Regions from separate parts of the Zhongshania arctica genome, predicted to be linked through region 1. Evidence: predicted binding sites of a transcription regulator. Region 1 holds the regulator's gene; each other region holds the start of a gene.
The links. The regulator FNR, encoded in region 1, switches genes on or off when oxygen is low (the NO sensors DNR and NnrR bind a similar motif). The targets are predictions, from matches to a motif close to TTGATNNNNATCAA.

Region 1 (13,675 bases):
ATCATCAGCACCGAACGACCGCCCTCTAACTGATGCGCCATAGCCACAAAATTATACTGCCCTCCCACACCCGACAGAACTTGACCGCTCTCCAAGGTATCTGAAGCGACCGCGCCATTAAGACTCACATTCAAGCCGGTATTGATAAAGCGGGCCATTTGCCTCTGTGATTTATATAAACGTGGGTTGTTGTCTAGCTGATTGATTTTTTCCACCCCACACATAGCCAACTGCCGACGCTGTGCTTCAGGCATCTCGCGCAAAGCACGATAGAATTCACCACTGCCCAAAAAGAAACCGCCGTGCATCACCTTGCCATTGCGTAATTGCGAACCTAAACAATGTGCGGCCATAAATTTTTGACTATCGGGGTTTGCCATATTCGCGGGACAACTTTCACCCTGCGGCGAAAATAACTGGCCCTCGCTATAGCGACATTCGTCATTAAAAAAACCATGGTACTGCAGGGTATCGAAATCTTTACCCCGTAATTCTCGCACCCCCAATTCTGCCAGCAAAGCTAAGCAGTCAGGTGTCAACGCTAAGGGATTACACTGACCCAAATTAATTAATTCTTGCAGTGCCCAAAAGTCATAAACACGGCGGCGCAGTACGCCGGCCTCAAATAAATGTAGAAAACCTTCTACAAACATTTCAGTGGCGCCGTACAATCCTTGCTCAAAAGTATTGCGGCCGCCGATGGCATCCACTAAATCCGCGCTGTTCGAATCAACGTCAAATTTCTTTAGTAGTTCGCGGTAGTCGGCGTTGCGTTGATGACGGAGCAATACTGACTGAACAATTGCGTCACCCATTGCACCAATACCCAGCTGCAAGGTGCCGCCATCTCTGATTAAGGTACTGGCACGCAAACCGATGGCGTAATCAGCATCGGGAATCGGGGGCAGGCGAGGCACTTGAAATAAATCGTGTTGCTCACTATTTGTTAGCGCTAAAAAATCAAACTGTGCTGGGTCAATTTCGGCGTCGCCGTACATAAATGGCAAGCTGGGATGCACAACCCCAACCGCAACATAATCGCGTTTGGCTTGTTTCAATCGCGCCACCACTTCAGCCGAGGTGTCGGGGTTGCAACTCATACTGAGAGCCTCGCCTTCCTGCGAAAGTAGCTGGATCACTACATTGCAGCCTCGTGCCACCACATCTCTTGCCGCATGGGTATAATTTGAACTGATATAGTTTTGCTGCGCAGATACGTGACCTAGGCGACTGCCCGCTTTGAAATAAAACTCGCAAAGCTGAATATTTGCCGGCATCTCGCCCTTGCGTTCAGCCTGTAGATACAGCGGCTCACTGTACTTGGCATAGAGTCGATCAAAGACAGGATTAAGCAAACGCCCCCGAATGGGGTCACTTTCACGCGGGCGCGCTAAGCTCAGCGCAGTCAAAATCGTCAATGAAATACTGGGATCGCTGCTAGCTCGGCGATACAAGGCATCTATTAGCTCGACCGGCTTGCCTAAGCCCAAGGGCATCGCGACACGCAAGTCTTTTCCTAAGCGCTCGATAATTTGCTCAACACAGTAATCAACGCCAACCATCTCAAGTTTTGTTTGATGTAAGGACATTTATGCTCCTGAACGCTTAGGGAAATATCTTCTATGGGCCAAACATTTTGACAGCTATCAAGACAGACAGCGGACTCTGAGCATTTTTTAACAATCGACACACATTATCCAATGCTCAGCCCCGAGCCTCATCAATATAGTCGGTATTTTAGTCAAGGCAAGATAAGCGCACACCCGCAGAAAATGCGACAAGCAAGCTCCGACAAAGCCAGTTTTCGACCGCCCTATTGATACATATCAAAAGTCTAATCGCAGACTTTTGCTACGGTGGATTCTGGCAAGCCTCACAAAAAACATCTGGAACTAATATGAATCATTTACTGGATCAACTCGAAAATGATCATCGCCGTATACTGCGGCTTATGTATTTACTGAACAGAGAGCTCGACAAATTTGTCGGGCTTAAGACGGGCAAACACAATTATGATCAAGTCTTGGAGATACTCGATTATATCCAGACTTACCCAGAGGCTTGGCACCACCCAGTGGAAGATATCATTTTCAAGCAATTACTCACCAAATCTAATGTTAACCATCCTGCCATTGAAGAACTGCTTCATGCCCACCCTAGACTGGAAGCCCTAAGTGCGCAAATGGCCTATGTATTCGGTGAGTACCAAGCCGCGAATATGGTGCCATCGCCGCAAGCTATGAGGCTAGGTCGGCAGTACCACGCGGAGCAAATGTCGCATATCCATGCTGAACGCAGCATTTTCTCGCTAATTGACAAGCTGTTTAGCAACGCCGACTGGGATGAGGTTAATGCCAAAGTGGCTAGCCAACTCAAGTTCCGAGATTCACAGTCAATTGACGAAGGCTACATCCTGCGCTGCGAATCTATAACAGCTAAGCATGCTTTTACCGGTACGGGACTCCATTAATATGAATCTTATCAATACAAGTAATCACCCTGCGCCCGAGGCTAGCCCGGTGTTATTAAATGGCATAAACAAGACCTTGAGCGCTAAATATAGCGGCCCAGGCCCGCGCTACACGTCCTACCCCACCGCTTTGCAATTCAACACTGATTTCACCGAAAAAGAATACCGAAAACTATTACGCGAAGCTCGGAAAAGTGACGCCCCCTTATCTCTCTATGTTCACGTGCCGTTCTGTCGGTGGCTATGCTATTACTGCGCCTGTAATAAGATTGTTACCAAAGACCCGACTGTGAGTCAGCACTACCTGGCTTACCTAAACCGGGAGATTGAGATGCTCTCCAAGGAAATTGGCAATCGACGCCACGTTACTCAGCTACATTTCGGCGGTGGCACCCCAACCTTTCTCGACGACGCAGAACTAACAGAATTAATTCACTCGCTGGCAAGCCACTTCAATCTTGATGATGACAGTGAGAGGGAGTATTCGATTGAAATTGACCCTCGCACGGTCGATGGCGATCGTCTGGCGCTATTGCGAGGACTGGGCTTTAATCGCCTAAGTTTTGGGGTTCAAGATACCAACCCCAACGTGCAGGCCGCCGTGAACCGGCGTTATGACTTTCAGCAGCTCAAGTCATTAATGGCGCAGGCCCGGAGCTACCGCTTTAACTCCATTGCCATAGACCTAATTTACGGGCTGCCCAAGCAAACACTTTCTACTATGACGCAAACCTTAGATGACGTTATTTCTCTATCGCCCGACAGGATCGCTTTCTACCACTATGCCCACATGCCAGAACGGTTTCCCGCCCAGCGCGCTATCAACAGGCACACGGTACCCAATAGCGACCAAAAGCTGGAAATGCTGTGTCTAGCAGCTGAAAAATTCGCCCAGGCGGGCTATGTCCACATTGGCATGGATCATTTTGTTAAAAAGGCAGACAGCTTAGCGATCTGCCAGACAGAGGGCAGACTGCAACGAAACTTTCAGGGCTATTCGACCTGCCTTGCGCCAGATGTACTGGCCATGGGAGCCTCATCTATTAGCTCGATTCTTGGGAATTTTTCCCAGAATCACAAAGACCTTCACCACTACTATGATGCATTGGACAACGGCCACTTACCGGTAGCTAAGGGCTTGATATCGAATCAGGAAGATCGGCTGCGGAATTATGTTATTTCGCAGCTTATTTGCAATCTCAGCTTGGATTTCGACACTTTCCGGCATCTCTTCGGAATCGATTTCCGCGGGCACTTTAAAACAAACTTTGACGCACTAAAGGAATTGGAACACGATGGCATTCTCAAACTGTCTGAGCAGGGCATTATAGTCACTGACATTGGCCGTAATCTGTTGAGGAATATTTGCATGGTGTTTGATAATTATCTTGATGCAGAGACCTCGGCATACTCAAAAACCCTGTAAGACTTTTTAGCTAGCCTATTGTTAGTTTACAATAAGCTAGGCCACTGGCAAGCTGTTCATCGCCTTTCAAAGTGCTTAAAAAGTTTCGGGTTTATTTGTCCATGATTAAGACTGCAAGCAAACAACATAGCTGCCCACACGACCAAGGGATAAGCTGCAGCAACTGCCGCTTAAGCAGTATTTGCCTACCTTTGGCTCTAGAGAGGGAAGAAATAGTACAGCTGGACGATATTGTACAAAGAGGCCGCCCACTGCAAAAGGGACAGCATGTATATCGCGAAGGTGATACCTTCCAATCCATTTATGCGGTTCGTTCCGGTTCGATAAAAGCTTACAGCGTAAGCGATAACGGCGAAGAACAAGTCACTGGTTTTTATTTTCCCGGCGAAATTGTCGGCATGGATGGCATCGGCCAGAATCGCTACGCCAACTCAGCCCAAGCGATGGACGTCTCAGCGATCTGCGAGATCCCTTTTAGCCGCATAGAAGAACTCAGTGTTAAGCTTCCCACCATGCAAAAGCATTTCTTCAAATTACTCAGCCAAGAAATTGTAGAAGATCAACGACATATCACCCTGCTAAGCAAAAACTCGGCAGAGGCGCGACTGGCTTCTCTGCTTGTTAGCATCTCAGCACGGCATGCCCGCTTGCACTTATCGGCGGTATCCTTTCGACTTCCCATGTCACGCAGCGACATCGGCAACTTTCTCGGCCTGACCATTGAAACCGTCAGCCGGGTATTTAGCCGCTTTGCCAAGCAAGAACTTATTTCGGTATCAAATAAAGATGTCACCGTCATGGATATTGCTGCTTTACGAAAACTCGCCAACCTCGCCGAGTAAACGCACCTTACGCACAGCCTCAATAAATTTAAGCCTTTAGCGCACGCACTATTGATCAGGATCAACATCTGACGATAGTGATCCTGATATTGTCTCCCTCGCAACCACTCCACTTACAAGGAGAGACGGAGACCGTGGCGACATTCACCAGTAATCCCTTGGGATTTTTATTCAATACGCGTGCGCAGTGGCGAGCCGTTGGTTTACTCAACGACGATGAGCTTCTGACTAAGCTGCTATACCCCGTGATTCTAGCCATAGGCCCCTGTGTCGCCTGGTATTACGGTACCAGTCAAATAGGCTGGACCGTCGGTGACGGCGAGACAATCCTGATGACAAAGGAGAGCGCGCTGCATATCAACATCGCGTTCTATATAGCCATGCTTTGCTCCCTTGCCGTTATTGGTTACTTCATCCACTGGATGGCGGAAACCTACGGCAGCAAATCGTCTTTTTTGAAAGGCACCGTAGTGGCTAGCTACACCGCCACCCCCCTCTTTTTCGCTGGGCTCATCGGATTTTATCCAGTTTTCTGGGTGGATTTACTGATTGGCATCGGCAGCCTTGGCTGGGCCGTCTACCTGCTATATGTCGGTATTCCTGAAGTGATGAACATACCCAAAGAAAGAGGCTTTTTATACGCCTCTGCCGTGGTTGGTATTTGCATGGTTATCTTCATGTCCCTGATGGGTGCCGTGGTAATACTTTGGGACATGGGCATGGCGCCGGTATTTATCGACGCCTAATACTTAAGAAGCGGTGGCGGCTTTGCCACCACTGCGCTGTATTAGCACTGAACCGTTTTACTTTAAATGTTGAAGGATCCTTTCATGGAATCTAATCTCCCTGCACCTGTATACAGCTACGATGTGGTGCGAAAATTCATCATCATGACCGTGGTTTGGGGCATCGTCGGCATGGCTGTCGGTTTGCTGATCGCCGGTCAGCTGGTGTGGCCAACGCTGAATTTCGATACTCCTTGGCTAAGCTTCGGCCGCCTGCGACCGCTGCACACCAATGCCGTTATTTTCGCCTTTGGTGGCAGCGCCTTAATAGGCTCCTCGTTCTACGTGGTGCAGCGCACCTGTCAGGCTGAGCTATTCGCCAAGAAACTCGCCGCATTTGTATTCTGGGGCTGGAATCTGGTGATTGTGCTGGCGGCTATTACCCTGCCTATGGGCATGACCTCCGGCAAGGAATACGCCGAACTTGAATGGCCCATCGATATTCTGATTACCGTGGTCTGGGTGGCCTACGCCATTGTGTTTTTCGGCACCATAATGAAACGCCGCACCCAACACATCTACGTCGCTAACTGGTTCTACGGCGCCTTTATCATCACCATTGCGGTCCTTCACATCATCAACAGCATGGCCATCCCCGTAACCCTCGGCAAATCCTACTCGGCCTATGCGGGCGCGGTAGATGCCATGGTTCAGTGGTGGTACGGCCATAACGCGGTAGGCTTTTTCTTGACCGCAGGCTTTTTGGGCATGATGTATTACTTTGTGCCCAAGCAGGCTGGACGTCCGGTTTACTCTTACCGCTTGTCGATCGTTCACTTCTGGGCACTGGTGGCGGTATACATCTGGGCCGGCCCTCATCACTTGCATTACACCGCACTGCCTGACTGGGCTCAGAGCTTGGGCATGGTAATGTCATTAATTCTGCTGGCGCCGTCTTGGGGCGGCATGATTAACGGCATTATGACCTTGTCTGGCGCTTGGCATAAACTGCGCGACGATCCAATTCTGCGCTTTCTGGTGGTGTCTCTGTCCTTCTACGGCATGTCCACCTTTGAAGGCCCGATGATGTCTATTAAGACAGTCAATTCACTGTCGCACTATACCGACTGGACCATCGGCCACGTTCATTCCGGCGCACTGGGCTGGGTGGCGATGATTTCTATCGGCATGGTCTATCACATGGTGCCGGTGCTGTATCACCGCGCAAAAATGTACAGCATTCCCGCCATTAATCTGCACTTCTGGCTATCAACCATCGGTACCGTATTGTACATCGCCTCTATGTGGGTCAACGGCATTATCCAGGGCTTAATGTGGCGCGCCTATAACAGCGATGGCAGCCTAACTTATAGCTTTGCTGAATCTGTTGTCGCCAGTCACCCCGGTTATCTAGTGCGCTTCTTAGGCGGCGGCATGTTCTTTGTCGGTATGCTAATCATGGCCTGGAATGTGTGGATGACCATTCGTAAAGAACAAACTGCGTCCACTGCCGTCACCGCGGAGGCAACAGCATGAAACACGAAATCGTCGAAAAAAATATCGGCCTAATGATTGTCTTCATCATCGTTGCCATCAGCTTTGGCAGCTTGGTTGAACTGGTTCCGCTGTTTTTCCAGAAGCAAACTACAGAACCGATTGAAGGCTTAAAACCCCTAGGCGCCATGGAGTTGACCGGGCGTGATATTTATATCCGCGAAGGCTGTAATGTTTGTCATTCACAGATGATCAGACCACTGCGCTCCGAAACCGAACGCTATGGCCACTACTCCGTGGCGGGTGAGCACGTTTACGAACACCCTTTCCTCTGGGGTTCCAAGCGCACCGGGCCTGATCTAGCGCGTGTTGGCGAGCGATACAGCGATGAATGGCATCGCGCTCACTTATACAATCCCCGCGATGTGGTGCCGGAATCGATTATGCCCAGCTACCCCTGGTTGTTCCAGAACGTCATTGACGCCGAGCTAGTGGGCAAAAAAATGACTGCGCTGCGCAAAGTGGGCGTGCCTTACACCGATGCAGATATCGCCGGTGCCGCAGAAATCGTTGACGGCCAGCTTGAAATTGACGCCGTCGTCGCCTACCTGCAGCAATTGGGTACGCTGTTGAAGTACAAGCGCTGAGGAGCGGGATATGGACCAAGACAGCCTAAGGGCAATTTCAACACTATTGATCTTCCTCGCGTTTGTCGGTTTAACGATAAGCGTGTATCGAAAACGCAATTCCTACTACGACGACGCGGCCAATCTACCCTTCGTTGAGGATGGCGAAGACGACCTCAAGAAGACGCCAAATGGGGATAAAAATGACTAGTTTTTGGAGCGCATGGATCATCATATTGACGGTGATCACCTTGGTACTTGTGACTTGGCTTTTGCTAGCCAACCGTACTACCACCGTCAAAGATGAAGAAAACCCAACCACCGGCCATGTTTATGACGGCATCGAGGAGTACGACAATCCCCTGCCAAGCTGGTGGTTCAAAATGTTTGTTATCAGCATCGTGTTTGCAGTCGGCTATCTGATTGCCTACCCGGGTCTGGGTAATTTCAAAGGTGTACTGGGCTGGACCTCGGTCGGTCAATGGCAAGCAGATGTTGACAAGGCAGATGCAAAAACAGCTGAACTCTATGCAGGCTACGTCAGCACCCCAGTGGAGCAACTCGCTGAAAACAATAAGGCAATGCGCTTGGGCCGACGGATATTCTCGAACAACTGCGCTATTTGCCACGGTACTGAGGCCAAGGGCGGCTACGGTTTCCCCAACCTTACCGACAAGGACTGGTTGTACGGCAGTAGCGCCCAGGAAATAAAACATTCCATTGCCGCTGGCCGCAACGGCATGATGCCAGCTTGGGAGTCAATATTAGGCGAACAAGGCCTAACAGATATGACGGGCTATGTGGTCGCTCTGTCCAAGGGAAATGCAGCTGAACAATACCCCGCTGCTGCCGAGAAATTTGCGATGCTATGTGCTGCCTGCCATATGCCTGATGGTAGCGGTAACCCACTAATGGGCGCACCTAGACTCAACGATGACATCTGGCTCTACGGCGGTGATCCCGGCCAAGTGAAACAGACCCTTGCATTGGGGCGCAACGGCAAAATGCCTGCCCAAGGCGAAACCTTGAGCGCTGACAAGATTCACCTGTTAACGGCTTATGTTTACTCGCTATCGAATCCAGTATCACCTGCCAAGGCTAAACCATAAGGGGTAGCAATACGTGACTAGCAAGCCCCCTTACATCACGCCCGCTAGCAGTGAAGAGGTATCGAACACTGATCCCGATTTAATCTCGGTGCACGAATTTGCGCCAGCGGAAGTGTCGGAAATCGATCTTTATCAAAAGCGGGAAAAGATTTACACCCGCAAGATCGAGGGCTTATTTCAACGGCTGCGGATGTTTACCGGATGGCCACTGTTAATGGGCTACTTGCTGCTACCTTGGCTTCAATGGGGCGACCGGCAGGCAGTATTGTTCGACCTACCTGCACGTAAATTTCATATTCTGGGGCTGACATTCTGGCCCCAAGATATGTCGATGCTGGGATGGGTGTTGATCATTGCGGCTTTTGGCCTGTTTGCGGTAACCAACTTCGCTGGCCGTGTGTGGTGTGGCTATACCTGTCCACAGACCGTGTGGACCAGTATTTTCATGTGGATAGAACAACGCGTTGAAGGTAGCCGCAATCAACGTATAAAGCTCGACAAAGCGCCCTGGACACCCAGTAAAGCGCTCAAGAAATTTCTCAAACACGGTATGTGGCTTGGATTTGCCTTTCTCACCGGCTTTACTTTTGTCGGCTATTTCACCCCTATTGATGAGCTTGGCTACGGCCTATTTAGCCTTTCGGTCAGCGCCTGGGCCGGCGTCTGGATTTTCATTTTCACCCTGCTAACGTATCTAAACGCAGGCTGGATGCGCGAGCAGGTGTGCATGCATATGTGTCCCTACGCGCGGTTTCAGTCGGCCATGTTTGACCGCGACACCCTCATCATCTCTTACGACAGCGCGCGCGGTGATCCTCGGGGCTCACGCAAGCGCAATGAGACATCTGCTGAGGTCGGACTAGGCGATTGCATTGACTGTCAGCTCTGCGTGCAAGTCTGCCCGACAGGCATCGATATTCGCAACGGCCTGCAATACGAGTGCATAGGCTGCGCACTGTGCGTGGATGCCTGCAACTCCGTCATGGCAAAAATGAACTACCCCAAGGGTCTGATTAGCTACACCACCGAAAACGCCCTAAGCGGCAAGCCACTGCGCATCATCAGGCCCAGACTTGTCGGCTATGTTATTGCTGTGCTGATCATGTGCTCGCTACTTGGCTACCGCATGATTACCCGCGACACTCTGGTACTCAGCGTATTGCGAGATCGCCAAGCCCTATACTTCCAGAGCGTTGATGGTTTAATCGAAAACCGCTATACCTTAAGAATTGCCAACAAAACCGAACAAGATCACGACTATCAACTGCGTATTAACAGCACGGCAGAACTTCAACTTAGGGGCAGCAAAGCGCTAAGAGTTGAGAGCGGTGAAGTCCGCGAATTGAACATCCAATTACTAGCCGAACCGGGTAGTTTAAAAACACCATCGGTAGCCGTCAGTTTTATTGCCGCCGCCACCGATAATCTGGATAAAACTGTCACCGTCGAAAGTCGCTTTATTGCGCCTGGCAGTGAGCACTAAGGGTGAGTATATGATGGCGCAAGAGCGTTTGAATGACATGGACACATCACCTTGGTACCGCCAATTCTGGCCCTGGTTTTTGTTGATTTTGCCGGGAACCGTGGTTATCGCCAGCATCAGCACGCTGGTGATTGCAGTGCGATATAGCGACAATCTGGTCGACGATAATTACTACCGCGACGGCCTCGCTATCAATCGCTACCTCGCCCAAGATGATCTCGCCACGGCAATGAATCTAGGCGCGCAAATACGTATCACCGCGCCCGACACCATTGCGGTGAGTCTATTGGGCTTGCAAAACGCACCTGACCATTTACTTCTACATTGGCAGCATCCGACCTACGAGGCCAACGACTTTACTACCGTGCTCACCAACCAGGGCCAGGCTCAGTATATGGCCCAACTCAAAGACCTACCCAGTGGCCGCTGGTATGTGACTCTTGAAGACCGTCCTATCAAACCAGAATCAGTCGACACCCCGGGAAGCTGGAGGCTGAAATCGGAGGTCACATTGACCGCCTCAAGCGCAGGCTACAAAACCATTAATTTATCCGCTGCTCAATAATGTCTAAGCCGCTCTTTCACGAGTCCGATAAGGTGGATAAATATTGTTACCACTGTGGCGAAAATGTCCCAGCGTCGCTAACCCTCTCGATTGAGATAGAAGGCAAGCAGCGCGCCATGTGCTGCCGCGGCTGCCTTGCCGTCGCCCAGTGTATTCTTGGATCGGGGCTTAATGACTACTACCGATTCCGCAGCGACAACCCAGCAACACCAGACTCTCGCGACGAAGATTACAGCCTTTACGATAATCCAGGGGTGCTAGCAGATTTTAGCCACGCCCTCGATGACAGTGGAACGCGCCAGGAAAGCAGGCTGAGCGTAGCTGGGCTGCACTGCGCTGCCTGCGCGTGGTTGATCGAAAATCGTCTGCAGCGCTTGCCCGGTATTGAGTCAGTAAGCGTTCATCTACAAAACGCCCTTGTCACAATTCGCTGGCGACGCGATGAGATCAAGATGAGCGAAATCATGATAGCCATTCATCAGCTAGGCTATCAGGCACTGCCCTACTCCCCCGCCAATCGTGACCAACACTTGCAAGAGGAGCTTGACGGCTTGCTGCGCCGCCTAGGTCTGGCAGGTATTGGTATGATGCAGGTCGGCATGGTTGCCATTGGTTTATACGCCGGTGACTTTCAGGGCATGGATGACACCACGCGCAATTTACTACGCTATTTCAGTCTCGCGGTCGCCACCCCGGTTTTGCTTTACTCAGCACAGCCGTTTTTCCGCGGCGCGTGGCGATCACTGAAAGCCGGACAACCCGGCATGGACGTGCCAGTATCACTGGCACTAGTGGCTGCGTTTACGGCAAGCGTGTTGGCAACCCTGCAACAACAAGAGCATGTCTATTTCGACACCGTCAGCATGTTCACTTTTTTTCTACTATTAAGCCGTTATTTACAGGCAAAGGTAAGACAAACACAAACCAGCAATACCGTATTGCTGCCGCTGGCCGCCAGAAAAATCACCCAGGCCGGAGACAATAGCTACCAGTGGCTACCACTGAAAGATTTACAGCGCGGCGATATTATCAGTGTCGTGCCCGGTGAAACCATTCCCATCGACGGCAGAGTCCTGCGCGGCCAAAGCAGCGTAGAAACCAGTGCCTTTAACGGCGAGTTTCTACCCGTGCAGGTGGCAATCGGCAGCACCGTACTGGCCGGCAGCGGAAATATCGACGGCAGTCTGGATATCGAAGTCACCGCCACCGCCAGTCAAAGCAGCATCGTGCAGATGGAAGCGCTGTTGGAACAGGCTCACGCTGCCAAGCCTAAATTTGCACAACTTGCAGACCGGCTGGCCAGTCATTTTGTCAGCGCCGTAATATTATTAGCCCTAGCAAGCTATCTTTATTGGCTGCAGCACAGTCCAGAACAGGCCTTTATCATTGCGCTATCGGTGCTCGTGGTCAGTTGCCCCTGCGCCCTGTCACTGGCGACGCCAACGACATTCACAGCGGCGGTGTCATCCCTGCGACGCGACGGTATTGTATTGCGCAGCACCCAAACCCTTGAAGCCTTGCACAAGGTTGACCGGGTGATTTTTGATAAGACTGGCACCCTGACGCTGGGTAAACCGCACATTCAAAGCAGCCACTATTATCAAGATAACCACGAGCAAATAATGCGCATTGCCGCCGCTCTGGAGCAGCATTCCAATCACCCCGTCGCAGAAGCCTTCCGCAGGCCGTCGAACATCGACTTACCGGAAGTTCACAAGCTCAGTATTTATGCCGGCGAAGGCATAGCCGCTAACATCGATGGTGAATCCTACCGAATTGGTCAAGGCGGGTTTTGTATACCGCTGGCGGACTTGCCAAGCCTTGAGCAAGAAGCCAACAACACCGAAGTTTATCTGGTTTCCAGCAAAGGGCCTCTTGCCAGATTCATACTCGAAGATAGCCTGCGCCCCGAGGCCGCCGCGCTGGTATCTGAAATTCGCGACCAAGGCATTGCGATAACGATTCTCAGCGGCGACAAAAACCAAGCCGTCGCAAAAATCGCCAATACCCTAAATATTCCCGATTATCATGGTGAGTTCAGCGCTGCCGCCAAGCTGGAAGCGATACACCGTTACCAAGCCGCCGGAGAAAGGGTGTTAATGGTGGGCGACGGTATCAACGATGCCCCAATTCTCTCCGCTGCGGATATGTCCATTGCAATGAGTAGCGCCAGTGCCCTGACCCGCAATCAGGCCGATGTCAGTCTGTTAGATAACTCGCTGAGCGCAGTTTCCACGCTCTTTGCCACCGCAAAACGAAGCCGGCGACTGCTGAAAGAAAACATCGGCTGGGCCCTGCTGTATAACCTCACCTCATTGCCACTGGCTGCGGTAGGTTTAGTGCCACCTTGGCTGGCTGCCATCGGTATGTCGACCAGCTCTCTAGTTGTGGTATTGAACGCCCTGCGAATCAAAGGCAAAGCTAATCTTAGCGACAGCAAAAAATTGCCTATTCAGGCGCCGGTCAAGACCTCAGTGGAGAATGCACATGGGTAGCTTATATATTTTATTACCGGTCGCACTGATATTTTTTTGCCTGATGGTGGCTTTGTTTTTCTGGGCAGTGGGCGACAATCAGTTTGATGATCTGGATAAAGAGGGCCAGCGCATTCTGTTTGACAGCGACCCAGGCGAAACCAAAGACCAGCCTAAATCTAAAACCGAAATAGAAAAGAGCAGCGGACCGCCGCATGAATGAGGCTATCAGCTATTCTGCGGCGTTTATGATCGGCTTAATCGGCAGTCCGCACTGCGTGGGTATGTGCGGCGGCATCGCAGGACTGCTTGCCTCAAGCACGGCGCCATCCGCGGCTGCCGTTCAATCCACGGCGTCTGCCACCGTTGAGTATATTCCCATCGCCGAGCGCCGCGATCCTGCGCAACTTCAAAAGCAGCTCTATCAAATACTACTTATCAGTCTGTTTCAGCTCGGTCGG
Region 2 (13,675 bases), 680 kb from region 1:
CACAATATTTCGCTCTATCGACCACGGCGCTTACTAATAGCGCCCGATTTCCGCGCAGCAGCATTTTTAGCCCCTACCCCGGTTTTCTTTCCGCTCGCTGCAGGTGCTTTTTTAGCGGTCGACGACGATTTCTTGGGCACCTCTGACTTAGGTTTTTCACTACGGCGTTTAGCCACTGCGGCCTTGCCCACCGGCTCTTTGCCGCGACCAGTCTTTGCTTTCTTCTTTGAGGCCGGAGGCACCATGCCCTTTGCCAAAGCTTCACGAACTGAGGGCTTCTGCCGTTTGGCAGGCTCACCGGCAGGTAGAGCTAAATCGATTTTGCGCTGATCTAGATCAACCCCCATCACTTGAACACGCAGGGTGTCACCTAACTGGAAAGTACGGCGAGTGCGCTCACCAATAAGACGCTGATGGGCTTGGTCAAACTGATAGTAGTCCTGCGGCAAGGCGGAAATATGAACCAGTCCCTCTATATATAAATCTTTAAGCTCAACAAACATGCCGAAACCGGTCACGGCGGCTATCACGCCATCAAACTCACTACCAACATGCTCTTGTAAAAATTCGCACTTCAAAAATGCCATGACGTCGCGGCTTGCATCATCGGCGCGGCGTTCGGCCATCGAACAATGCATACCCTGAGCAACCAGCGCTTCCATATCATAGGGATAGATTTTTTTGCGGCTGAGCGCCGGCGCGCCCTCGACTTTAAGGAAGCACTTGGCAGCCTCACCGCCGCCGCTGCGCACCAAATACCGAAGCGCACGATGCACTAGTAAGTCGGGGTAACGACGTATCGGTGACGTAAAGTGGGTGTAACCACTGTAATGCAAACCAAAATGACCTTGGTTATCAGGTTGGTACATCGCCTGACTCAAAGAGCGCAGCAACATCGTTTGAATCACAGCCGCATCCGGACGCCCATCCAAACTCGACAACAACAACTGATAATCTTTGGGGCTTGGCTCTGCGCCACCACGTAAACCCAGGCCAATCTCCTGCAAGAATTCGCGGAGGTTAGTGAGCTTTTGTTCGCTTGGACCATTGTGAACACGGTACAGCGCCTCTAGCCCGGCGCGATCTAAAGCCTTCGCCGTCGCCACATTCGCGCACAGCATGCACTCTTCGATAATCTTATGAGCATCATGACGACGGACTGGGACAATGGCCTCAATCCGCTTTTCGTCGTTAAACATGATACGCGTTTCAACGGTTTCAAAATCGATGGCGCCACGCTCAGAGCGTGCTTTACGCAGCGCGTGATAGAGCGCTTGTAAATTCTTTAAATGCGGCAATATCGCGTGATTTTTACCGGTATCGTAGCTGGGATCCACGTCTTCTAATTTCAGCAAGGCGCCAACTTCGTTGTAAGTTAGGCGCGCATGAGAACGAATCAAGCCTTCAAAAAACTGATAACCACTAAGCTTACCTGTGGCACTGACAGTCATCTCACAAACCATGGTCAAGCGGTCAACATGCGGTTTTAAAGAGCACAAGCCGTTAGAGAGCGCCTCCGGCAACATGGGCACAACACGATCGGGAAAATAGACCGAGGTGGCGCGTTTATTTGCCTCTTCATCCAGAGCCGAGCCCACTTGAACGTAATGGGAGACATCGGCAATGGCCACCCACAAACGCCAGCCACCGGATTTTTTCGGTTCGCAATACACCGCGTCATCAAAATCGCGGGCATCTTCTCCGTCAATAGTCACCAGTGGTAACTCACGCAAGTCCACTCGATGCTTTTTGTCTTTTTCTAAGGGCTCAGAACCAAAGCGACGCGCTTCCTCATCAACTGCTTCAGGCCACTCAAAGGGAATATCGTGGCTGCGAATCGCGAGCTCAGTGGCAACACCGACAGTGCGACGATCACCCAAAACATCGGTAATCTTGCCACGGGCTTGCTGACGCGCACCCGGCTGCTGAGTAATCTCAACCATCACGTAGTCGCCCTCTTGGGCACCACCAACATCAGCATCTTCCAATGCTAACCAATTCTGAATACGAGTATTTTCAGGAACAACCTGCGGTAAGCCGCGATGCATCATTAGCTTGCCCACCAGCTGCAGGGTATTGTGCTCAACAACCTCGACAATCACGCCCTCACGGCGACCACGTTGATCAACGCCGGTTACTTCCACTTTCACCAAGTCGCCATCAAACACCTGTTGCATCTGGCGATTTGCCAGATATACATCTTCATCCTCGCCATCAATAATGACAAAACCGTAGCCGTCTCGATGCCCCTGAATCCTGCCCAGCATCGCATCGCCACTGCTTATCGCCCGCAACCTACCACGACGGCCTTCTATTATCTGACCATCACGCAGCATGGCCTTAACGCGACGGCGCAAGCCCTCCTCCTGATCCTCGCCATCCACATCTAATTGCCGACGCAACTGGGAAAGGCTCAAACCATTTTCAACATCCTTAAGCTGCTCAAGAATGTACTCGCGACTTGGGACGGGATTTTCATAACGCGAAGCTTCGCGCTCAGCATGGGGATCTGGGACATTGCGGCGTTTAGCCATTCAGTGAAACTTCCTATTTAAAAGGGATTTAAAAACTTATTGTCTAGTGTAACGTAACCGTTGACAAAAATACTTTGTATCAGTAAATTGCGCGCCTCGGTATACTAGCCGCGCATCTCCTGCCCAGGTGGTGAAATTGGTAGACACGCTAGCTTCAGGTGCTAGTCCTCGCAAGGGGGTGGAGGTTCAAGTCCTCTCCTGGGCACCAAATAAAACCTTATTTCACAACATCTTAGCAACGAAAACCACTTCTTTCGCAATACTGAAATGCATAAATTGTGAGTCAGTTTTGATACCCGCGCTGCGTGAATATTCTCTCATTATTATTTTAACAAAATATTACCAGCGTTATAAACGTCATCAAAAGTAAAGCTGATCCCCCCATAACGTAGTAGTCTGCTCTTAATCCCAAATTAGTAACAACAAATCTCTCGCTATGCATTCAAAAATACGCGAACGCGCAAACCACTAACTAAGCCACCTCATACCTAGCATTGAGCTCAAACACTGCATGGCAATAATTAATTTATAACGGGCTTTTAATAGTGCGGGAGCGAGGCCACGCACTAGCTGAAGATGCTGCGACCTATCCAACATCCCCACAGCCCTCGCTGCGGGGATGTTGACGACTATGAAGATACCTTCTTCAACTCCGTCTCTCTCGCATTCAATAGCCAGGCAAGCGCGGGAAGCAGCAGCAGCGCTCCAAGCATATTCCAGAAGAACATAAAAGTTAGCATCAAGCCCATATCAGCCTGGAATTTTATTGGCGAATAAATCCAGGTACCCACGCCAACCGCGAGGGTAAGGCCGGTAAAGGCGACTGCAGTGCCGCTGGCTTTCAATGCTGAGAAATAGGCTTGGCGGAGGCTATGCCCTTGGCGCAGGTAATGCTCCAGCGAGCTGTAAATATAAATACCGTAGTCGACGCCAATGCCCACACCGAGGGCAATGACCGGCAGAGTTGCCACTTTAACGCCGATACCCAATACCGCCATTAGAGCCTGACCTAAGATAGATGTAAGCATCAGGGGCACAATGATGCAGGCGGTGATTTTGACTGAGCGAAAGGTCAATAAACAAAGCAAGGTAACAACACCGTAAACCCAGAACAACATTCGGTATTGCGCGGAACGTATGACGATGTTGGTTGCAGCATCAACACCTGAGTTACCGGCGGCTAATTTGAATTGAATCTGATCACTATCGTTTTCCTTGGCAAAGCGCTCCGCTGCCGCAACAACGCGATCCAGGGTGTCAGCTTTATGATCTTCCAAAAACAGAATCACCGGCACCATGGAGCAGTCGGTATTGAGCAGATTATTCGGTACACGGCCGAGTGAGTTATTAAGAATCAATTGATTACGACTAATGGCATGCCACTTTGGACTGCCCTCATTCATGCCCATGATGACCAGTTTGGACACATCAACAAGTGACAAGGCGGACTGTACCCCAGCCACATTTTCCATTGTGCCCTGAAAGTAGTCGATGGCCGACAATGCGGCAAAGTTGCCGCATTGCTGTGGGTCGGTGTGAACCATAACCACAAACGCATCGGTACTGGTCGAGTAGTTGCTGGTTAAAAATGCATTGTCTAGATTGTAGCGTGAGTCAGGCCGCAGTTCTGGGGCACCAGGGTCAAGGTCGCCAATTTTTTGCTGCTGACCAAACCAGCTACCACCAACAAACAGCACTGCACATACCGCAATGATGGTCATCGCCGGTGCGCGCTTGGTGACTGCAGATAAATACCACCAATGCGAATATTTGCTGTTTGCCTTGCGATCAAGATAGCGTCGGCAGGTTTTACTGATACCGGTATAAGACAGCACCAGTGGCAGCAGAATAAGATTCGTTAGCACCAATACCGCAATGCCAATACTGGCAACCACGGCGAGTTCTTTGATAACCGGAATGTCGATCACTCGCAGAGTGAGGAAGCCAACGCCGTCACTTAAGAGAGCAATACCACCGGGCTTGCTAAGGCGCACAAAAGCGAGAAATGCCGATTCGCTATTGTCGATGCCATCGTGACAGTATTGACCGAAGCGGTTGATGATTTGAACAGAGTGGCTGATACCGACGGCGAATATGAGAAAGGGAACCAGTATGGAATAGGGATCCAGTCCCATACCGAGCAGCCGCAATAACCCCAGCTGCCATACTACCGCGATGGTGGAGCACAGCAGTGGCCCGAGCGTAAGCCAGGGGCAGCGACTGTAGAAAAACAGCATAACGGCGGTAATAACAAATGCCACACCAAAAAACGTGGCTACCAAATTTGCACCATCAACAAGGTCACCCACCAGTTTGGCGAAGCCCGTAATGTGGATTTTTATATCGTCTGACTGAAATTTATCTCGTAACTGGAGCTCTAGATCCGCTGACAGCTTCTGGTAATCCAGTCGCTCTCCGGTAACCGGGTCAGTTTCGGTGAGGGGCGCAACGATAATACTAGACTGAAAGTTATTGGCAACGAGGCGACCAACTTGTCCTGATTTAAGCGTGTTAGAACGCAACTTGGCCAACGTGCGGGGCGAGCCGTCGTAGTCGTCAGGAATAACCGAACCGCCGACAAAACCCTCTTCCGTGACTTCCAGCCAACGGACATTCGGAGTCCACAATGACTGCAATCCGGAGCGATCTACGCCGTCGATATAAAATGCCGCATCAGTGACCTGATGAAGCGTCTCCTGGTACTCGGGAGTAAAAATATCACCCTTGGTAGTCTCGACAATGATACGCACTGAATTGGCAAGACCCGACAGATCATCACGGTCTTTCAAAAAATTAACGATGTAGGGGTGGGATACCGGTATCATTTTTTCGAAACTGGCATCCGGCCGCAACTGCGTCATTTGCCAAGCAAAAATAACCGTCAAGATCACAAACAGAGCAATCAGAGGCGTCCGTAGGCGCATAAGCACTCGCCCAAGCGCCGGCCGCAGCTTACCGTCCTCTGCACTCAGCTGTATGTTTTCATTTTCGCTCACGGCGCTTCTCGCTTAATGATGGAAACAACACCGGACATGCCGACGACGTATATTGCATTGCTAGCATCACCGGTTACCGCAGAAAAACTACTGCGACTTGGATGATCTTGAGTGGTAAAGGTGTCGCCACCATCTTCGCTTATCGCTATACCACCGGCACTGCCTACCAACACAATGTTGCCATTGCTCAGGGTAGAGCCACCATAAAGGCTAAAGGGAATATCTTCATTTAAGGTCTGCCAACTGTCACCGCCATCACTGCTGCGAAACACATTACCGCGCAGACCATAGCTCAGTATTTCATCGCCGTGACTTAGCACGCCGAACAAGCTACCGTCGTAAAATGGGCCTAGTAATTGCCATTGCTTACCACCGTCCAAAGAACGGTACATCAGCCCCGCTTCACCACTGAGAAAAAGCCGGCCAGCGGTGTCCGCGGTTAGACTGTAATAGTGGTAGCGGTAAGAATTTTTGATGCCCGCTGCGGCAAGCTTCCAGTCTTTGCCACCGTTATCAGTGCGGTAGATCATTCCGTAAGCACCGACAGCTATGCCGTTATTCACGTCGCCGAACCAGATATCCAAGAACGGATCGGCTGGACCTGTGGTCACGGCTAACTCAGCATCTTCCACCGCGAACCCAGCATCCTCCGCCTCAATCCTAAGATCGCTAAGAAGATCCGAGTCCTCCCCCGAGCTAGTTTGCTCAAGGTTTTCTATCTGCGTATCTAGTGCGGCCTGTCTTGCCTTGGTATAGCTAAGCCACTGCTGGTTAGCCTGATCACCATCAAACTGCAGCTGCCAGCTTTTTCCGCCGTCGCTGCTGTGTAAAATGGTGCCTCCATGCCCAACAGCCCAGCCCTGCTCGGCACTGGCAAAAGATACTGCGGTCAGCGTTTCGCTGAGCGGGACCTGAGCCTGCGTCCAAGAACGCCCGTCGTCGGAATAAATAATCAGTCCGCGCTCACCAACAGCAAGCAGTTTGTCGCCGGCCTGAGTAATGTCTAATAGCACACTACTTGCCGCAGCTGCCGCTGTAAGCGCTGGACTTCTTTCATAGTCCGGCGTCGCCGCACTTACTGTCATTGATGCCCAAAGACAAACGGACATTGTGGCGAGCAATCGCATCGCCACAGCTCTATACGCCGCTACCCGCCACCCGCCCACGGCCACTTTTTAGCGGCGTCCGGCGCGGCGAAGCGCCGCAGGGGTAAAGTCTTCAAAGGTGCCGCTGTAATTAAAGTCGTAGGTATAGCCATCTTCCTCGTTGTCTAGACCAATAACGACATAGCGATCAGAGAGTAAATCGTATAATACTTCGGCGGCTAGCCAAGGAATTGCGGCCTGATAGTGCATCATTTCGTGGCCTTCCTTCACTTTCCACAACTCGCCGCGGCCATCATAATGATCGGCTACTGCGATCTGCCAAGTATCTTCATCGACATAGAAGGTTCGACGCGCATAGATGTGGCGCTCACCGTCTTTCAGTTTGGCCTCTACCACCCACACCCGGTGCAGCTCATAGCGAAGATAATCTGGGTTGAGGTGTCCGGCTTGAATGATGTCAGTGTATTTGAGTTTTTCGTTGCGCATTTTGTAGCTGTTATAGGGAATATAAATTTCTCGTTTTCCCATTAGCGTCCATTCGTAGCGATCTGGCGCGCCATTAAACATATCCAAGTCATCCGCAGTCCGCAGTCCGTCGGAAGCAGTGCCTGGGCCATCATAAGAAATATTCGGGGCGCGTCGCACACGCCGCTGTCCGGCGTTGTAAACCCATGCAGCCCGCGGCTCTTTAATCTGATCAATGTTTTCGTGGACCAGCAATACGTCACCTTCCAGGCGCGCAGGGGCGAGTATCCGCTGAAGGAATACAAACAGACGATTAGGATAGGGGTTATTAGGAACCCGGTTGGCGAATATGATGTTTTCGCTAAACACCACTGGGCTGAAGTTACCATTGGTTTGCACCGGGATTTGGGTATAGCGTCGCTCAAGACCCAAGGCCGTACGATAACGGGTGATGTGATTCCAAATCACCTCAAGACCGTTCTGAGGGACCGGGAAGGAAACACTGGCAGAGAAATTCACCAAGCCATTGCCACCCTTCACCATATCGGCTGCGGTCGCCCCTTCTTTTATCAATTTGTATTCGGATTCTGGAAGCCTTGCACTGCGATGTGTTGGGTACACATTCATCCGGTAGTTATCGGGATGGCGCTTTAATAGGGCCACCTGCCCTGGGCTAAGTTTGTCCTCGTACTGTTTGTAATTTTTCGCATCAATCGAAAATAGGGGCTTTTCACTGGCGTAAGGATCTACTAACCGACCACCAGGTTTATAGCTTGGCGGCAAGATTTTTAAGCCACCATCCCAAGCTGGAATTGTGCCGTCTGCATTGCCGGCGCGCTCGGCACCTACCGGCGTCAGTGTTGAACCACCCAGCTGATTAGCCTGCTCTTGTGTAATCTTCGCGGTGGCAGCGGATGCTGCAACAATCATCGCCATTGCGGCAAAGAGAACTTTAGCCTTGATTGGGCCGATGCTAACTTGGTTTATTTTCATGTTTGATCCCTGGGGCCGGCAGCCCTATCAAAATGCCACGGAGAAACTGAGTGAAACAAAATCACGGTCTTGTTTGTCATCGTATTTGCCACCAAAGTAATTGGTGTACGAAAAGTCGGCTTTATAAGTATTAAGATAATCCGCAGTCACACCAACGCTGGCAGCCTTGCGACCTTCGATAAAACTTGGTTGTGGCGAGTACCCTTTAACGTCATGTGACCACGCTATATTGGGCGTCAGATTGATCCCAAGAAAGGCATCGGTGTAGTCCAGTCCGGCGCGCATACGGTAACCCCAAGAAAAATCCTCGGTAAAACCATCGCTGGTGCAATTCTGAGCTTGGGTGTTGGGCACTATTCCCTGTAAACCTAAGATGGCGTGCGAAGAACAGGTCACTCTTAAGCCTGGAACAGGACCCGCCAACTGGCTATCGAAGGGTTCAAAATAACCGATACCAAAGGTGCCTGAGCGACCGTAATTTTGCGCGTCGTCCATACCGCCCAAGAAATCGGCACCGATCTCGGCAGCGAAGGACAAGCGGTTCGCGCCCAGAACTTGGTCGAAGAAGCGGATGAAGGTCATTTGTGCCTGAGTGAATTCAACATTGTCATATCCCTGTACTACCCCGCCAGGGCCAGCGGCAGCGCCTCGCGCCCTGAGGGTTGACCACTCATTGAGTGCTCCCAATGCCACGACCTGACTCACCTCAACCGAATTGATCTGCAGCGGATACTCGGGACGATAGCTGATTTCACCAGAGACTGCCCACAAGCCAACATTGGTGGCAATACTCACCCCGAACACTTCTATATCTTCAGGAAATTCGAAGAAGTACTTAGGATCGATTGGCTGACCTGTTGGCGCAAAAGAGGTCGCATTCACCCCGCTTAAGATCGGCGTACGGCTGTGATAATTAATATAGTACGCACCGAGTTCCGCAGAATTTAGTGAGTCAACGAAATAATGTGCAGCAAGCCCCCACTGTCCAGAGTCAGACGCCTCAACATCAGCCGCCCGCGACATAAAGGCGCCAGCGCCGATTTGCGCGCCATCTGGAGCCGCCGTCGACAAGGTTAGTTTGTCACAACCTCCGCCGTAGACGTCGGCACTGCTCCAGTAAGTGCCGCACTCATCTAATACGGTGCGATCCCATTTGTATTGGTAAAACAATTCCAAGCTTAAATTGGCGGTGAGACCGGCGTTGGCATAAACCATACCCACCGGCAGTAAGGCCTCTTTGATTTCGGCGCCGGGGCGGTTCAAAGCCGTAACATCGAAGGGGTTGATGGTATTAATGCCATTTTGGATGAAGGTGCTCTCCCCCCAGCTCAGCACCATATTACCGGCGCGAAGTTCTAAGGGAACGCTAGCTAAGTCAAAACTACCATAGACGTAATAATCCAAAAACTCCGCGCCAGAGTCCTGCGCGAGATTCTCAAATCCAGACGTCTCTAAGGAGCTACCGGCTGTATAGTTATTAGCAACATGGCCGTGATCGACGTCCTGCGTCAGGGCGTAGTCATACCAGTATTTAAGACGGGTAAATGCACCGTAGTTACCGGCATTGAGGTCAAGATCGTGAACGCCCTTAAAGAGCATTGAGTAAAAATCGCCCTTGTCATAGTTTAGGTTGCCATCATCGGTCGTACTGACAGAGGCGCGCCCCTCACCATTGGTATTACCAGGGCTCAAGTAATCGTTTTCGGCCTCTTCCGTTCGCATGCTAGCCCCGACCGAAAAGTTCGAGGTGAAAGTACCCTCGATATCGCCCCACGTGAAATTGACCGCATGTGCCGGCATCGTGAGCCCAACTGTCAGCGCTCCCAATACCAGATTCAATGCATGATTTTTATCACTTCGTGAGTACACCATACTTGCTTCCTCAACTTACTGTATCGAACCCGCTAAACCCCCAGGACGCGAGTGTTATGGCTCCGAAGACGCTAGGAACTCATACCCTAGGGGGGACAACTTTCGGTAAGTATAGTCAGCTTTGGAAAACCTGCATGGCGAGACAGAAATAAAAAAAAGAATTAAGACCAATTTTGATTTATATCAAGTAGGGCCGTCTGCCTGTCCGTTTACTTACCAATCAAGGTGAGAATATTTAGCTGAGATGCACTCATAAACCATACCGTGACCCGAAGCCTTTTCGGCCGATCATGGCCCTTGGCAGGAGGCTCTCAATGATGAACAAGCCATCAAGTGGCCAGGTGATAGCGAAGCGGTGAAATGCCTAGTTGCGAAGACGGAATACTAACATTAGGACGATGGCTCAAAATCACGAATTGACAGGGAAAGGTCAAGGGCGCTAATCGGCATAGGCCTGCACACATAATATCCCTGCACACACTCCACACCGAGATCGCGAACAATCTCAAGCGCCTGAAGGGTCTCCACACCCTCCACAATGACTTTTTTACCGAGATTATGGCTCATCTCTACCATCGACTTAACCAGAACCTGATCGCTTTCACGCTCATGAATAAATCGGATAAATGACTGGTCTATCTTTATGTAATCTACCGGCAATTCCCGCACATACTGAAACGACGTAAAACCAATCCCAAAGTCATCGAGAGCCACTTTCGCGCCGACTTTCCTAAAGTTATTGAGTAGACGCTGAGCTTGCCCTAAGTTCTCTAGGGCATCAGTCTCTAGAACTTCAAAGATAAGGCGAATCGGGTTAGCACCAGTACGTGTAATAACGTCGGCGAGACGCGTTTCAAAGTCAACTTGCTCCAAAGTAATTGCCGTAATGTTAATACTTAAGCCAACATCGATACCTGCGTCCTCCCAAATACGCTGCTGCCGCATCGCTTTTTCCATAACAGAAAAATCCAACTGCGGCATTAACCCAGATTCAGCAGCTATACCCAAAAAATGAACTGGCGAAATAAACTCCCCCTCATCATCCAGCATTCGCACTAAACATTCGCAATGACTAATACTATTGGTATTCAAATCCAAAATCGGTTGATAAAAAAGAACTAGGCGATTATTACTCAGCGCAGATTGTAATTGCTCTCGCATGCGATATTTTTCTTGGCGCAACTGCCGACTAGTATCATCCGAGTCGGCTGCGCAATACAAACTACCTCTAACTTTGCGCTTCACCTTTGCCATTGTCGAAGTCGTATTAGACATCAACTCATCTATTCCACTTAAAGTATCATCGTAGCTAGCAACCACAATAGAAATGCAAACCTCTTCCTTCACCACGTCCTTGATAAAGGTGTAACGTGTCAATCTCTCGAGCCCCAGATCTTTAACACTTTCCTGCGAATCTTTCCTGTGATGAATAAGCGCGCAGAACTCACCAGGTCCAGTGCTGCCAACAATGCAATCCTGAGGCAGAGTAACGACCAAATGCGCAGCCAATTCGTTCAGTAGCCGATCACCTGAATCAAAACCAAAACGATCATTTAATGAAGCAAAATCATCGACATCAAACATGGCCAACTCGATGACGTTTAGATCGCAGTGTTTTGCTATAGTATCGCCCGCCGCCTCAATAAAACTGCTGCGATTTAATAAACCTGTGATCCGATCATGCCGGCCTAACCAATACAAGCTCTCCGCTGCCTCTTTACGCTCAGTGATATCAACACCCATCGATAGTATGTGGGGCTCCGCGTTGATGTATAAGCTTGCGTGTGTCCATAAAAAGTACAGCTTGCGACCATCATCAGTAAAAAACGGCATTTGTCCCTGTAATTTTTTACCAACGACATCACTTAAATTATGCAGGGAAGCTGACAGCGTTTTACTACGATACTCATTTCTAACCCAGGTATTTATATTCGCGTTATCTGGATTTTTTGATCGCAAACCGCTGAGATCTCGCCCTAACTTATTGATGTTACGGATCTCTCCGTTTCCATCATGGATTATTACAACAAGAGGTGAAGTATCTAATATGAGGTCGTTAAAAATCTGAGCCTCAGTGAGAGCTTCAATCTTTGATCTAAGTTGATTTCGATGTTGATCAACACTTTCATTCATTTCCTCTAAGGACTCAATGACTTCACCCACGGTATACTGAACGACGTCTATCTCATCGGAAAATTTTGTCTTTCTTATTCGCTGCTCTAGAATTTCCCGCGCACCTTTAAATTTCCCACTCGGCAGCATAGGAAGAATCTTCGCCAGCATCATAAGTCGATCGAGAGATGGCTTTAGAACAAGACTTATAAGCAGAATAATAAGTGCGAGGGTTATTGAAGCGGAAAATACAATATTTTTAATTGCGTGATTAAGTAACTGTCTAATATGGCTTTGATCTTCTATAACTGCCGCATAGGAAATAACACCATCAGTATTGCTCAGCCGAAAGAATCGCGCGCTGTAATATCCATTAAACGTCGAATCAAAAAAGCTATGGCTACCTAATGAAGGGAATTTATTTTCATTTAGAATATCCATCAATACTAAACGAACATCTTTAGCATTACTGGCTGCATAAATCTTTTCTACAGCCAGCACATCGCTAGACGGATCGAATGAGAATAACGCAATATCAGCACCAGTAATTTCATAAAAATCTTGAACGAGTAGGGTAGCGGAGCGATTAATATTGATAATGAGTTCGCGCCCGTCATCAGCAATGATAGGAATAAACACGCTCTGGAAACACTGAAAAACACAACTTAAAGTAGCAATCGGACGCTGACGAGTTTTTAATGTGTTCGCTGCATCATAAATTTGGCTTTCACTAGGGCGAATGCTAGATCCATCTTGCACTGACCTCCCTAAAATGGCCCCACTATTACTTATGTAGTATATTGACTCAATTCCCGACATCAGTGACGGAGCAGCAATGTCGCCATTACTGATTTCATCATCACTCGGGATTACTTTTTGGTCGGCAAGCCGAAACAGCTCTTTACTAGAGCGCTCATTTACAGCGAGAAAGGTCTCTTCCAACTTCAGCAAATCCGACTCTATCTTTTCCCTCTGCGAATCAACAATTTGCACAAAACTTATATAACCGCGCGCAACCATCACCAAAGTCATGCCTAAGACAAGGACGATACTTAATTTTCGCTGCAGACCAAAACTAACCGCAGAATTAGCAGGCTGCGCGAATAAATCTTGAATCCGCTTTAACATTCCTAAAAACGATACCCTAGCATCACAGCAAAAATTTCAGTCCGCTGATCAAGCGGCATATTGTTGGCATTATCAACTCCGGGTATGCCTGAGATACCTCTTATGCCGTAGACATCAACGTCAATAATCCAATTTGGTGTTGGCGTCCACCGCGCACCCACTACCAAATGATGGCTATCCGTTTCATTGCGTAGATCACGGTCAAGCACAATGTACTCATAACGGCCGGTCAAGATAATATCTGGCCGCACTCGATACTGTGTTTGTATATAAGCGGATTCAATCTCCGTAGTCTGAGCGCCTTGCGACGTTCGGAAATCCGTAGTGATCAAACTGTATTCGGCGGTATGCGTCCAAGTAGCCATATTTTTCTGTGCCGAGATAACATAACCAGTGGCATCTAGCGTGATATCGGCGACGGCCGCAGAACTAGAACGTAAGTCTAGATGAACATTAAGCATGGAAAACG
Region 3 (4,188 bases), 1.3 Mb from region 1:
CGCTTATTGCAGAGTTATCTGGCCAGAATCGACGATCCAAATCTATGGGAAGAAACAAGTCCCGTGTATCAATGAGGTGGGTTTATGCCCGTACACCGCCAGTCCATGCACGTGACCTTCAAATTAGTGGACGCGAGCGACGATGAGCGCGAGTCGAGTCCTGAGGCTCTCGCCTCTTCGATCTGCGGGTGGGTGTTAGCGAACCACCTGGACAATACACTCTTGGTGTTCGATGCCGAGGGCAGGAGCCTTGGGGCGGTCGTCCCGACGAACAACGTGGGTTTTAAACTCAAGTGGAGCAGTGTACCTGGCGCCGCCACACCGCTTGGTGCGCCGCTCGATATCCCAAACCCTCACCTCGCACGACTCGTAAACACGCTTCTCCGCTTGGGCTTGCACACCACCCATCCGCTGACAAGCCTGCTCGAGGTTATTGAAGTGACCCGCGAGAAAAGGGACTCTCTGAGTGAGTTGCGCGATGCTAACCTCGCAACGCTGATTGGTCGGCCGCTGGCGGTGGTGCGCGCCACGGTGAAGATCGAGGTGGACAAGACCTCGGAGTGTGAACATTCAAAGGGTGCTGAAGAGCACGACAAGAGCACCATTACGGAGCAGCAACTGGACACGTGGGTTGGCGATTGTGGCGATCCCAACAATGGCGCCATCGGCTGCTTCTTAGAGGACGACTATGCACGATTCCGCCCGACCTGCCATCCCGCCAGTTCCTCGGACGCGACGCAGAAAAACCGCGACGGGGCATCCGGCCCGGACTGCGGCTACGTGCTGGCGGAGTCCACGTTCCAGCTACGGTTGAACGACAGGGCGAAGTTCCTCACGATCATCGCCGATCCACACGGCAGCATCCCGCTGACCGTGGATCGCTTACCAGTTCAGAAAATCGTCCTCCCACAGAAATCTATAGCGACGCCCCTCAAAAACATATCAGTCACTTTCCGGACCAGCCCCGTTCTAGCAGCCCGGTCGGAGTCCGTTATACCGACTCTGTCGCAGGGTGAAGAAGACTGGTCGTGGATAAAGCGACGCGATCACAAAAGCACTCGCAAAGAATAAATCGAAAGACGCCATTTTTGAAAGGCCAACAACGATACATCCAGCGTGGCGCAGCCGCCTACTTGGAGCTAATGATGCTACAAGCCATCGGGGTCAGGTCTTGTTGGCTAGCTAAGCCCCTTGAAATAGTTTCGCGCTCTACCAACGTCAATGAGATGGGAGCGCGGTTTCTGACACCACCATTCTGGGTGAGGATATTACTTGCGGAGCTATGATAGCGATCGAAGGCTCTGGCTATAGCATGTATGGAATCACCCTTTTCCCAGCGATCCCACATTTTGGCTTTCTGCGCTTCTGAGTAGTGGATTCGTTTTCTTTGTTTCATGGACGACACTCCTGTTCTGCTTCTACAGATTAGAGTGTTGCGTTGATCATTTGAATCCACACGCAATAGCCGTCAGTCACTGTTTTGGCCTTTGAACGGTAGAATCATCCTGATTAACACAGTGGACAGTTACTTAGCTCCCGTATTAACTAACCACGAACGTTAAAACTCACAATCGCGCCGGCATTTTCCGCGAATGGCAGATAGGCTGCGCGCGCAGTTTTTTTCATTATTTCGAAGTGCTGCGACCAGCCTTTCTCAATCAATCGGCGGTTCACTTTTATAGCATTACTCATGGCCTCCGCCACAGAATCAGAATCACTGAACAAGATACGATTTTCCCGTTTGAAGTCGCGAAGTTGCTGGCTATTAAATGCTATTAATTCCTCGGCGCCCTCTGAGACAGCACCAAAAGCATCAATCAATGCATACAGCCCCAGTAGTTCTGAAATAACAACATTTGCTACCGCAGTGTCTACTCCTTCAGATATTCTCCGGCGCAGCCGTGCATACTGCTCACTCACGTTCATACCGAAGACCGGGTCATCTATCGTGTGCAGTTTGCGGGCAATGTCTCGCCACTCCTCAGGACTTAACAAAGTCTCAGCGGCAGGAAAAACAATCGTTTCCTCTCGGCGCACATGTTCACCATATAGCTCTAGAAAATCTGTCAAACTTGCCCGCAACAGGTTTTTTTGTAATTTTTCATCACCGAGCACCAAAGCATCTAGCTTGTGATATAGGTGCAAACTTTCTCTGGCCAAATCTTTATGCTCAGCCAGCAGTTCAAGAACCTCTGAACGCACGCCATCTTTATGTGTAACTAACTTTGCAAACAGCTGATCCTCTAGGGGGTGGTGATGCACATCGGGATACTCCATCAAGTAACGCAGCATATCTCTTAACATCACAAGATCTGGTTCTGTACGACGCTTCAATTTGTTAATTTCGACTGACATCGCTTCGCGCAAGGTAGCGATATAAGTGTGCTCACTACGCAGGCGCTGCATCACTTTTTGACGATTTGCATCAATATTTTCTTTAGTAGTACTGACCATGATATCTCTCTCGACGTTTGGTGATTGCTACCACATCCGCGCCAGCACGGAAAACTGACATATAAGCGCACTGGCGTTGCGCGAAGACAAGGGGCCTCTCACTACCTAAGGCTTCTCAGATGATTAAGGCGATGCATAGTGGGTGCCAGAAAATCCGACCACCCCGATGATCATCATATTAGGCTGGTGACGCTTAGCGGTCGTTGATATAGATCAAACAGGGTACGGCTGCAGAATCAACAGTATGGCGCTATAAGGCTATGTGGAGTGGTGAAGTGAACGGGGCTTCCCTGTCAATCTCGTAGTCAGCAGCATCGCGCTCACTAATTCCAATGTGATTCACTTAAGTAATTGATTTTTATTGAGAAGTGATTATGCTCAAAGCGACTGGGATGCCGCGCCAAATGCAGGATGCAAAAATCATCTAAGGCATACAGCCACCTTGATTCAAACAGAAAACCACTAGGCCTTATTGGCTGCAAGAAGCTTTTGCAATTAAACGGTGAGCTCAACTTATTTGAGTTACCAAAAACAGAGTGTGAGTAATGCCCTTTAACAACGGGTTCAAATCGTTCGCTTCGCTCACTGAGACGGGCAAAAGCTCGCCCCTTAACGAAACATTATGTGAAAAAATTTAATCCGGAGAATAACTGATGCCTCGCATCCCACTTTTAGTTATTGCATTATTTTTTATGATCGGCGGTATCGCTCATTTTGTTGTGGCTGACTTTTTTATGATGGCGATGCCGGATTATTTGGCTTACCACAAAGAACTCGTCATCATCAGTGGTGTATTTGAAATTTTGGGTGCAATCGGTATTTTAGTACCCCAAACTCGTTTGCTCGCTGGCTATTGCTTGATCGCATTAATTGTTGCCGTCTATCCAGCTAATATAAACATGGCTTTACACCCTGAAAAATACAAAGATATCTCGGAGTTGTTTTTATATATTCGCTTACCATTTCAATTTTTATTTATTTGGTTCGTATGGTGGGCAATTGCACCAGAAAGACTTCAAAAAAAGCATTCAGGCGCATAACAAGGCAATCAACGTGTACAGCAACTGCGTCGTCACAATGATTCCGGCGTTATGCTAAAAGGAGGTTTAAATGAACCGTCGTCGCTTTCTCAAAGCCGGAGCCCTAGGAAGTTTAGGTGTCGCAGGTCAAGCAATTGCAAGTAATGGGAATTTGACCTTAGGTTTGCAAACACCGACAGAAATAGAGGGTCCGTTCTATCCATTGATTGCGCAGCAAGATACAGATTTTGACCTTACCAAGGTTAAGGGACGCAAAGCAAAGGCCTTGGGGCAGCATATCGTCATTCATGGCGTCGTTATTGATACCGAAGACAATCCTATCGAAGGCGCTACCGTCGATCTATGGCAAGCTAACGCGGCTGGAAGATATTCTCACCCACATGATCCTAATCCGGCACCTGTCGACGACAACTTTCAGGGCTGGGCGATAGTGCCGAGTGGACGGAACGGAGAGTTTCGATTTAGTACTGTGTTTCCAGGTATTTATCCTGTTGGAGGAGGCTGGTCGCGACCGCCACATATTCATTTTAAGGTGACCAAAAAGGGATATATTGAACTGACCACACAAATGTATTTTCCAGAGCAGCCATTAAATAAAATTGACAGATTGCTTCAGCGGAAGAGTAAAGAGGAGCAAAAGCTGATGATTGCGGAAAAATCCTCTGACAAACCTAATACTTTTTATTATCGGATA

Region 2: a site for FNR is predicted at 10,140-10,153, ahead of AB4875_RS05035 (DUF1302 domain-containing protein). Genes of this name have one in related genera too.
Region 3: a site for FNR is predicted at 2,658-2,671, ahead of AB4875_RS14190 (hemerythrin domain-containing protein). Genes of this name have one in related genera too.

The regions. Positions count from the first base shown of each region.
Region 1 covers NZ_JBFRYB010000001.1:1,788,574-1,802,248, reverse strand. Annotated here, with positions in the region: gene AB4875_RS08170 (acetyl-CoA hydrolase/transferase C-terminal domain-containing protein) at 1-1,589, opposite strand, end outside; gene AB4875_RS08165 (hemerythrin domain-containing protein) at 1,898-2,470, shown strand; gene hemN (oxygen-independent coproporphyrinogen III oxidase) at 2,472-3,896, shown strand; gene fnr (fumarate/nitrate reduction transcriptional regulator Fnr) at 3,998-4,738, shown strand; gene AB4875_RS08150 (Yip1 family protein) at 4,873-5,484, shown strand; gene ccoN (cytochrome-c oxidase, cbb3-type subunit I) at 5,569-6,999, shown strand; gene ccoO (cytochrome-c oxidase, cbb3-type subunit II) at 6,996-7,604, shown strand; gene AB4875_RS08135 (cbb3-type cytochrome oxidase subunit 3) at 7,615-7,794, shown strand; gene ccoP (cytochrome-c oxidase, cbb3-type subunit III) at 7,787-8,692, shown strand; gene ccoG (cytochrome c oxidase accessory protein CcoG) at 8,706-10,175, shown strand; gene AB4875_RS08120 (FixH family protein) at 10,186-10,740, shown strand; gene AB4875_RS08115 (heavy metal translocating P-type ATPase) at 10,740-13,235, shown strand; gene ccoS (cbb3-type cytochrome oxidase assembly protein CcoS) at 13,228-13,437, shown strand; gene AB4875_RS08105 (sulfite exporter TauE/SafE family protein) at 13,430-13,675, shown strand, end outside.
Region 2 covers NZ_JBFRYB010000001.1:1,109,277-1,122,951, reverse strand. Annotated here, with positions in the region: gene rlmB (23S rRNA (guanosine(2251)-2'-O)-methyltransferase RlmB) at 1-6, opposite strand, end outside; gene rnr (ribonuclease R) at 15-2,534, opposite strand; tRNA gene AB4875_RS05055 (tRNA-Leu) at 2,656-2,742, shown strand; gene AB4875_RS05050 (efflux RND transporter permease subunit) at 3,164-5,530, opposite strand; gene AB4875_RS05045 (WD40/YVTN/BNR-like repeat-containing protein) at 5,527-6,615, opposite strand; gene AB4875_RS05040 (DUF1329 domain-containing protein) at 6,706-8,094, opposite strand; gene AB4875_RS05035 (DUF1302 domain-containing protein) at 8,122-9,966, opposite strand; gene AB4875_RS05030 (putative bifunctional diguanylate cyclase/phosphodiesterase) at 10,357-13,206, opposite strand; gene AB4875_RS05025 (hypothetical protein) at 13,209-13,675, opposite strand, start outside.
Region 3 covers NZ_JBFRYB010000001.1:3,112,988-3,117,175, reverse strand. Annotated here, with positions in the region: gene AB4875_RS14200 (hypothetical protein) at 85-1,071, shown strand; gene AB4875_RS14195 (hypothetical protein) at 1,130-1,396, opposite strand; gene AB4875_RS14190 (hemerythrin domain-containing protein) at 1,546-2,454, opposite strand; gene AB4875_RS14185 (DoxX family protein) at 3,108-3,494, shown strand; gene AB4875_RS14180 (dioxygenase family protein) at 3,565-4,188, shown strand, end outside.